Regions from separate parts of the Exiguobacterium sp. s138 genome, predicted to be linked through region 1. Evidence: predicted binding sites of a transcription regulator. Region 1 holds the regulator's gene; the other holds the start of a gene.
The links. Region 1 encodes Rex, which represses fermentation and respiration genes when NADH is low (regulators of the CRP and FNR family bind a similar motif). Its sites were predicted from a motif close to TTGTGAAATATTTCACAA; they were not measured.

Region 1 (4,184 bases):
AAGTAAAGCGATATGGAGACTATCGGGCTCGAACCGACGACCTTTTGGCTGCCAGCCAAACGCTCTCCCAGCTGAGCTAAGCCCCCGTGTGTTTCTATAATGAGTATAACCATTGCTGTTCACTTTTTCAATATAAAATTAGACCGCTTACAAAAAAATCTCCTTCACCTTGCGGGTAAAGGAGAATCTTCTATTATTTGTTCAACTCACGCATAAGATCCGCCTGTCGCTCCAGTTCCGCCTCCTGCTCGAGAATCAGCACTTTTTTGTACGTCCGTGCTGAGATGATGATGCTGATTTCATATAACACGAACAACGGAACAGAAATCATCAAATGCGATGTGATATCGGGCGGTGAGATCAACGCCGCAATCACGAACAGCGCAAAATATGCATACTTCCGATTCTTCCGCATGAAGAACGGCGTCACGAGTCCGAGCCGTGTCAAAAACATCGTCACGACCGGCAACTGGAACAACACACCGAACGGAATCGTCAACCTGATCAGGAAACTGAAGTAGTTCTCGACGCCGATGACCTGTTCAATCCCAAGCTCTTGCCCGAGTTCCGTCGATACTTCGAGTAAAAACGGCAACAGCCAAAAATAAGAAAACGAAATACCCGCAAGGAATAAGAAAAACGTCACGGGAATATACGTCAACGTCGCTTTTTGTTCTTGGTCGTGCAGACCGGGACGGATGAATGCCCAAAGCTGATACATCCAAAACGGGGACGCCAAGACGATTGCGATGATGAACGCAAGATTCAGATATAACATCAGTGGATCAACAACGTTAAACGCATTCAGCCCAATTCCGAGTTCCTTTAAGTCGGCCTGTAAGAAACGGACGAGCGGCCGGACGAGCGGAAAGGCTGCGATAAACATGACCACTACAATGATGAGCGACCAGATGATCCGCTTACGCAGTTCATCTAAGTGCGATGTCACACTCTGTTCTTGATCGATCGCCATGATTCACTCACTTCTCTTTCATTTCGTCCTTTTTGTCCTTATCATCTTCCATGATGCCGTTCGTTGCGCTCTTGAACTCTTTTAACGTCTGTCCGGCAGCGCGGCCGAGTTCCGGTAATTTCTTCGGTCCGAAGATGATTAAGGCGACGACACCAATCAAAGCGATGCTCCCCGGTCCAATACCAAGTGTTAACGGGATTAAGTTTTCCATTATGATTTCACTCCTTCAGCTGATTGCGAATAATGCTTCATAAAATACACGAGCGACTGCAGCTCGATTGACAAATCGATGTGATGCACCCGAACGTGGGCCGGTACATTCAACCGGGCCGGTGTAAAGTTCAAAATGCCGGTCACACCATACTCTACTAACTCATCTGCCACTGACTGGGCGAACTGAGACGGTACCGTCAAGATGGCGACGTCGACATTGTTCGCTTTGATTTGTTCTTTCATATCTGACACATGATAAATCGGAACGTCCTGCGTCGTCGTTCCGACCTTGTCCTCATCGGCGTCAAACGCGATGACGATACGAGTACTATTATTCTTTAAAAAGTTATAATTTGCAAACGCTGTTCCGAGATGTCCGACCCCGATTAAGGCGACATTCGTGACCTCGTCTTGGTTGAGTGTCTTTCGGAAAAATGTTAACAAATGTTGAACATTATAACCGTACCCTTTTTTCCCTAACGCCCCAAAGTAGGAAAAGTCACGACGGATCGTCGCGGAGTCGACTTTGACCGCTTCGCTGAGCTCTGCTGACGAGACGCGCAACTTGCCGGAGTTATAAAGACTCTGGATAAAACGATAATATAACGGCAGCCGTTTCGCCGTTGCTTGTGGTATTTTTGTGTCTGGCCCATTCATACTGCAGTTCCCCCTTCGGCCACGTTCTGACGTGGCACCCAAATCAATGCAAAGAATTCTACTCCCCTTGATTGTAAACCACTTCACATAGAGTAACAAATATTATATTCGGCAGGATTTTTCGTGATAGACTAAAGGGTGGAAGGATGGATGGATATGATTCTCTTACAAGTAAACCAACTCTCAAAATCATTCGGCGTCGAGCCGATTTTAGACAATATTAAACTCGAAGTACAGGAACGGGACCGGATTGCCCTCGTCGGACGAAATGGTGCCGGAAAATCGACACTTTTAAAAATCATCGCTGGGGAGCTGTCACATGACTCGGGCGAGATCATGAAAAGCAAGGAAGTTCGGATCGGTTATCTTGCGCAGGACAGCGGACTTGAATCAAACGAATCGATTTGGAACGAGATGCTGACTGTTTTTGAGCATCTGCAGGATCAGGAACGGGCGCTTCGCCGGATGGAAATTGAAATGGGCATGGAGCACATTTTAAATGATCCGACTGCCTATGACCGTCTCCTGAAAACATACGATCAAGCGCAACACGACTTCTCGGAAGCCGGCGGCTATCAGTTCGAAGCCAACATCCGCTCCGTCTTACACGGGATGCGCTTTTATCCGGACGATTATTCCCGACGGATTCAGACGCTTTCTGGTGGACAGCGGACCCGGCTCGCCCTCGCGAAAATGTTGCTGCAGGCACCGGAACTGCTGATTCTCGATGAGCCGACCAACCACCTGGACATCGATACACTGTCCTGGCTTGAAAGTTACTTGTCCGGTTACCGCGGCGCTGTCCTGATCGTTTCCCATGACCGGTATTTCCTCGATCAAGTCGTCAACGTCGTCTATGAATTATCCCGGAACGTCTCCCGGAAGTTTACCGGTAATTATACGAAGTATCTCGAACAAAAAGCGGCGCTCTACGAACAGGAAATGAAACAGTTCGAACAGCAACAGGAAGATATCGCGAAGATGCAGGATTTCATCCAGCGCAACATCGCCCGGGCAACGACAACAAAACGGGCGCAAAGCGTCCGCAAACGTCTTGAAAAGGTCGACCGGATCGACCGGCCGGACGGTGACGAACGCAGTACGGTTCTGTCATTCCCGATTGAAAAGCAGAGCGGCAATGATGTGCTGCAGGTCAACCAACTCGCAGTCGGCTATGAAGAAGCCGTCTCGAAAAATATCACGTTCCGTCTGCAACGTGCGGAATCACTGGCGCTCGTCGGACCAAACGGAATCGGCAAGTCGACACTGCTGAAAGTGCTCGTCGGCCGTCTGAAACCGTTATTCGGAGAGTACCGGTTCGGAACCGGCGTCTCAATCGGTTACTACGATCAGGAGCAGGCGGAACTCAATGACCGTAACCGGGTCATTGATGAAATCTGGAACGAGTGGCCGTTGATGCGCGAACAGGAAGTCCGGTCCGTGCTTGGTCAGTTCCTCTTCAGCGGTGATGATGTCTTCAAACTCGTCCATGAATTATCCGGCGGGGAACGCGGACGCCTGGCGCTCGCAAAACTGAAGTTACGCAAAACGAATCTGCTGGTCCTCGATGAGCCGACGAACCACTTGGATCTTGATTCGAAGATGGTCCTCGAGAATGCCCTCGTCGACTACGAAGGGACTCTGCTGTTCGTTTCCCACGACCGCTACTTCATTGACCGCGTCGCGACGCGTGTCATCGAAATGAGTTCAGACGGTGTGACCGATTACCTCGGCGACTACTCGTATTACATGGAGAAAAAAGCCGAGAAAGAAGAAATTGCCCGACTCGAAGCGGAAGAAGCGAAAGCAATCAAAGTTGCGTCGACGAAGACGATTGACAAAGAAGCCCAAAAAGAAGCACGTAAGAAGAAACAGCAACTCGAACAGCTCGAGCAAGAGATCGAACGGTTGGAGAACCGGTCGGTTGAAATCGAACAGCTGTTGTGTGAACCGGAAGTCTTTAATGATATTCCGAAAGCGACCGCCCTGTCGGCAGAACGTGATCAGATCGACGTCGATTTGCTTGAGCTGATGGAACAGTGGGAGTCGTTCCACTGATGCGATCGAAAAGTTATCTGATCAATCTGATCCAAGGATTATTGTCCGGTGTCCTCTACTTCGTCCCGATGTATGCGGACTATGTCTCGGCTTTCATTCGTCCGGATGCCTTTAATGCCGTGTACCCGTTGTTCATCCTGATTTCCTGCATGATCGGTCTTGTCATCCAGACCTGGAGCGGACTGTTCGTCAGCTTATTGTCCGGTCTGATCTGTACGTTGTTGACAATTCAGTCGTTCGTCGAACTGAACGACCCGATGATCATGATGTATTACGGTGCTGT
Region 2 (4,184 bases), on a different contig from region 1:
TCGCCGGGCGTTTAATGGTTTTTGGTTCAGTTTCTTCCCGTTTCGGAATCACTTCCCCACGGTAAATCTCCATTTCTTCTAGTTCCACACCCATTTGTTTAGTCAATGTCTTCAGGTGTTTCAAATCGTGATCCGTCACAAGAGCAAGGACCATACCGGATGCGTTCCCGCGCCCTGTCCGTCCTGAACGGTGAACGAAATCATCGAAGGATTCGGGTAAATCATAATGAACGACATGCGTGACCGCTTCGATGTCGAGGCCACGGGCGGCAAGCCCCGTCGTAACAAGTAACGGGAACTCTCCGCGTTTATATGAACGAAGCGTCTCCATCCGTTCGCGTTTTCCTTTTTCGGCGTCAAGAATACGGTACTTTAAGGAGAACTTACTCAATTCACCGTTTAACGGTCCGAGGAATGAACGGTTGTTGATGAACGTCAACACTTTCGCTCCCTGCATGTTGGCCAGGCGGCGCAAGTATTCCGGTTTGAGGCGGCGTGACATCTCGATATAACCGAACTTCACTTGCGTACTCATGACACGTTCTACTTTAATCCGTTCCGGCTCGTTCGCAAATAACGTTTTGCCCCATTCAGCCGTTCGTTCCGGCAACGTCGCCGAGATGAATGCCAGCTGACGATCACGCAATGCACTGTTGGCAATCCGTGTGGCCGAAGCACTCATTCCGCTCTCATAAATTTGATCGGCTTCATCCAAAACAATCAGTTTCACTTTATGCATCTTCATTTTTTTAGAATCAATCAGTTCGACGAGGCGGCCCGGTGTTCCGACGATGATTTGCGGTTTTTTCTTCAATCGTTCGTGCTGGCGTTTGAGTTCGACACCGCCGATGAAGGCACCGGATTTAATGCCGCTTCCTTGCGAAAACAGTTGAATGACCTGATGAATCTGCATGACCAGTTCACGTGTCGGTGCGGTGATCACGACTTGGATATGCGGTTCATTTTCATCAATCAATTCCAGTGCCGGGATGACATAGGCCAATGTTTTCCCGGTTCCGGTCGGTGCTTCGACCAACACATCTTTTCGTTCGCGTAATAATGGGATTGCCTGTTCTTGAACCGGCATCATTTTTTCGAAGCGGGCGCGTTCCCATGCTTCCGTAATAAAAGGTTTCATAAAGTCCATAACGTGTATTCTCCTACTCTCTTCTGCATCATTCTGTGACATATTCAAATTGATCGGTCGTTTCGTCACGCAGACCACGTAACGTTTGTGTATATTCATTCCCTGCGTCGATGAGCCGGATGTGATAGACCACTTCCTGGTCACTCTTTATTTCTTCCGTCAAAATATCGAACCCTTGAATGACCCGGTCTTGCAGTTCATCCGCCAGTTTCGGAAACTGACGGAGTACCGGATAATCGGACCGGACATCACTCGGACGGCGGATCAGCTTCGCCAAGTATTTTTCGTTGTATCCGATGAAGTCTTCAAAATCAAAGTCATCTTCAAAACGAATCCAAAAGCCGTCTTCCTCAAACTCCGTAATCATACCCGTTCGCGGCGTTCCTTCAGTTGATACCTTTAACGTCACCCAATCACCTGCTCTATAATCGGCACGGTCTTCCAACATTGAAAAATCCATTTTATGCACCTCCACGGTCTATATTCCCTTTTTCATTGTCAACGATACGTCATAAAAATACAAGATAACCCGGTGTGACTTTTATCACGATTCCAACTGTCTTGTTCAGAACAGGATGAAAATAGTGATACAGATTGGAAAAAACGGCTAGATTTCGACCTTTCTCTGTTTTCCGGACACCTTCCGACCACTGGTACACATTTGAAGAATCCCTTTTATACCAACGTTTTTGAAGTCTCCTACGCTTTCACCGGGATGTAAAACTCTTCCCGCTTTATGTTTGTTACACTATTCACATAAGGGATGTATCTTGCACTGTTCACCTTACAACCAAAGGAGTGTTCATGATGTTACTTGAAAAAACACCAGCATGGCAACAATTCGAAACAGGCGCGTGGAACAATCAGATTGACGTGGCTGATTTCATTCGCCGCAACCGGACAGAGTACCGGGGAGACGATCAGTTTCTCGCCGGCCCTACCGTTGCTACGGAAACACTGTGGCAACAAATCATGAATTTAACAAGTGAAGAACGTTTACGCGGCGGTGTCTACGCTGTCGATGCCTCGACACCTTCAACGATTCTGTCTCACGGTCCGGGGTATCTCAACCGCGAGCTCGAACAAATCGTCGGTCTGCAAACCGACGAACCGTTCAAACGGTCGATTCACCCGAACGGCGGCATCCGGATGGTCAATGATGCCTTGGAAGCCTATGGTTTTCAAGCGGACCCGCTCGTCACCAAAACGTTCAGTGAATACCGGAAAACACATAATCAAGGTGTATTTGATGCCTATACTCCTGAAATGCGTGCCGCCCGTAAAGCCGGAATCATCACCGGTCTTCCCGATGCATACGGACGCGGTCGGATCATCGGTGACTACCGACGTGTTGCCCTGTACGGTACCTCCTTCCTGATCGCACAGCGGAAACAGGATTTACAGGACCGTGGCGGCTTCTTATCGGAATCGATGATTCGCGACCGTGAAGAGATGAACGAACAAATTCGGGCGTTACAGGAACTGACCGAGCTCGGTCAACGATATGACTGCGACTTATCCCGTCCGGCTGAAACCGCCCAGGAAGCGTTCCAATGGGTGTACCTCGCTTACCTCGCTGCAATCAAAGAACAAAACGGGGCAGCGATGTCACTCGGCCGCGTCTCGACGTTCCTTGACATCTATATCGAACGGGATTTGCAGTCAGGACGTTTGACGGAACAGACTGCCCAGGAACTGGTCGATCATTTTGTCATGAAACTGCGGATCGTTAAATTCCTCCGGACCCCGGACTACAATGATTTATTCTCCGGTGATCCGACCTGGGTCACGGAATCAATCGGCGGGATGAGTGAGGACGGTCGCTCCAACGTGACAAAAAGTTCGTTCCGCTTCCTGCAGACACTTGTCAATCTAGGTCCGGCTCCAGAACCGAATCTGACGGTCCTCTGGTCCACACAACTACCGCGCGGCTTTAAAGAATTCTGTGCCAAGATGTCGATTCTCTCCAGTTCGATCCAGTATGAAAATGATGATTTGATGTTGCCGATTTACGGCGACGACTACGGCATCGCATGCTGTGTTTCCGCCATGAAAATCGGGAAACAGATGCAATTTTTCGGAGCACGGGCGAACTTAGCAAAAGCGTTGCTCTATACGTTAAACGGCGGCATCGATGAAAAACTTAAAATTCAAGTTGCTCCAAAGACGAACCTGATTTTAGATGATGTCCTGGATTATGAAACGGTCATGGCTGCTTACGACCGTCAGCTTGACTGGTTGGCGGAACTCTATGTCAATACATTGAATGTCATTCACTTCATGCATGATAAATACAGTTACGAACGCATCGAAATGGCGTTGCACGACCCGGAAATCTTACGGACGATGGCTTGCGGTATCGCCGGTCTGTCCGTCGTGGCCGACAGCCTGTCCGCCATTCGTTACGCTAAAGTCTCACCGATTCGTGATGCGGATGGAATCGCGGTTGATTTTAAAATCGAAGGTGACTTCCCTAAATTCGGAAATAATGATGCCCGTGTCGATCAGATGGCGGTTGATCTCGTCAAACTGTTTATGGAAAAAATCCGGAAACATCCGACGTACCGTGATGCTTTACCGACTCAATCCGTCTTGACGATTACTTCGAATGTCGTTTACGGCAAAAAAACCGGTAATACGCCGGACGGACGACGGGCTGGTGAACCATTCGCACCGGGAGCCAATCCAATGCATGGCCGGGATACGAAGGGAGCCGTCGCCGCGTTAACTTCCGTCGGGAAATTACCGTATGAACATGCCCTTGACGGCATTTCCTACACGTTCTCCATCGTCCCGAAAGCACTCGGGAAAGATGAACCGACACGAATCCGTAATACAGTCGGACTGCTTGACGGCTACATGGGCGGAACCACTTCAAAAGGTCATCACTTAAACGTCAATGTCTTCGACCGGGAAACATTACTCGATGCGATGGAACATCCGGAACTTTATCCCCAATTGACGATCCGCGTTTCCGGTTACGCCGTCAACTTCATCAAGTTGACCCGCGAACAGCAAATTGACGTCATCAACCGGA

Region 2: a site for Rex is predicted at 1,888-1,905, ahead of pflB (formate C-acetyltransferase). Genes of this name have one in related genera too.

The regions. Positions count from the first base shown of each region.
Region 1 is NZ_JACSMW010000003.1:556,131-560,314, forward strand. Features, by position in the region: tRNA gene KNP91_RS09965 (tRNA-Ala) at 14-86, opposite strand; gene tatC (twin-arginine translocase subunit TatC) at 194-973, opposite strand; gene KNP91_RS09975 (twin-arginine translocase TatA/TatE family subunit) at 981-1,184, opposite strand; gene KNP91_RS09980 (redox-sensing transcriptional repressor Rex) at 1,184-1,843, opposite strand; gene KNP91_RS09985 (ABC-F family ATP-binding cassette domain-containing protein) at 2,000-3,901, shown strand; gene KNP91_RS09990 (hypothetical protein) at 3,901-4,184, shown strand, end outside.
Region 2 is NZ_JACSMW010000006.1:165,121-169,304, reverse strand. Features, by position in the region: gene KNP91_RS13010 (DEAD/DEAH box helicase) at 1-1,147, opposite strand, end outside; gene KNP91_RS13005 (hypothetical protein) at 1,176-1,607, opposite strand; gene pflB (formate C-acetyltransferase) at 1,955-4,184, shown strand, end outside.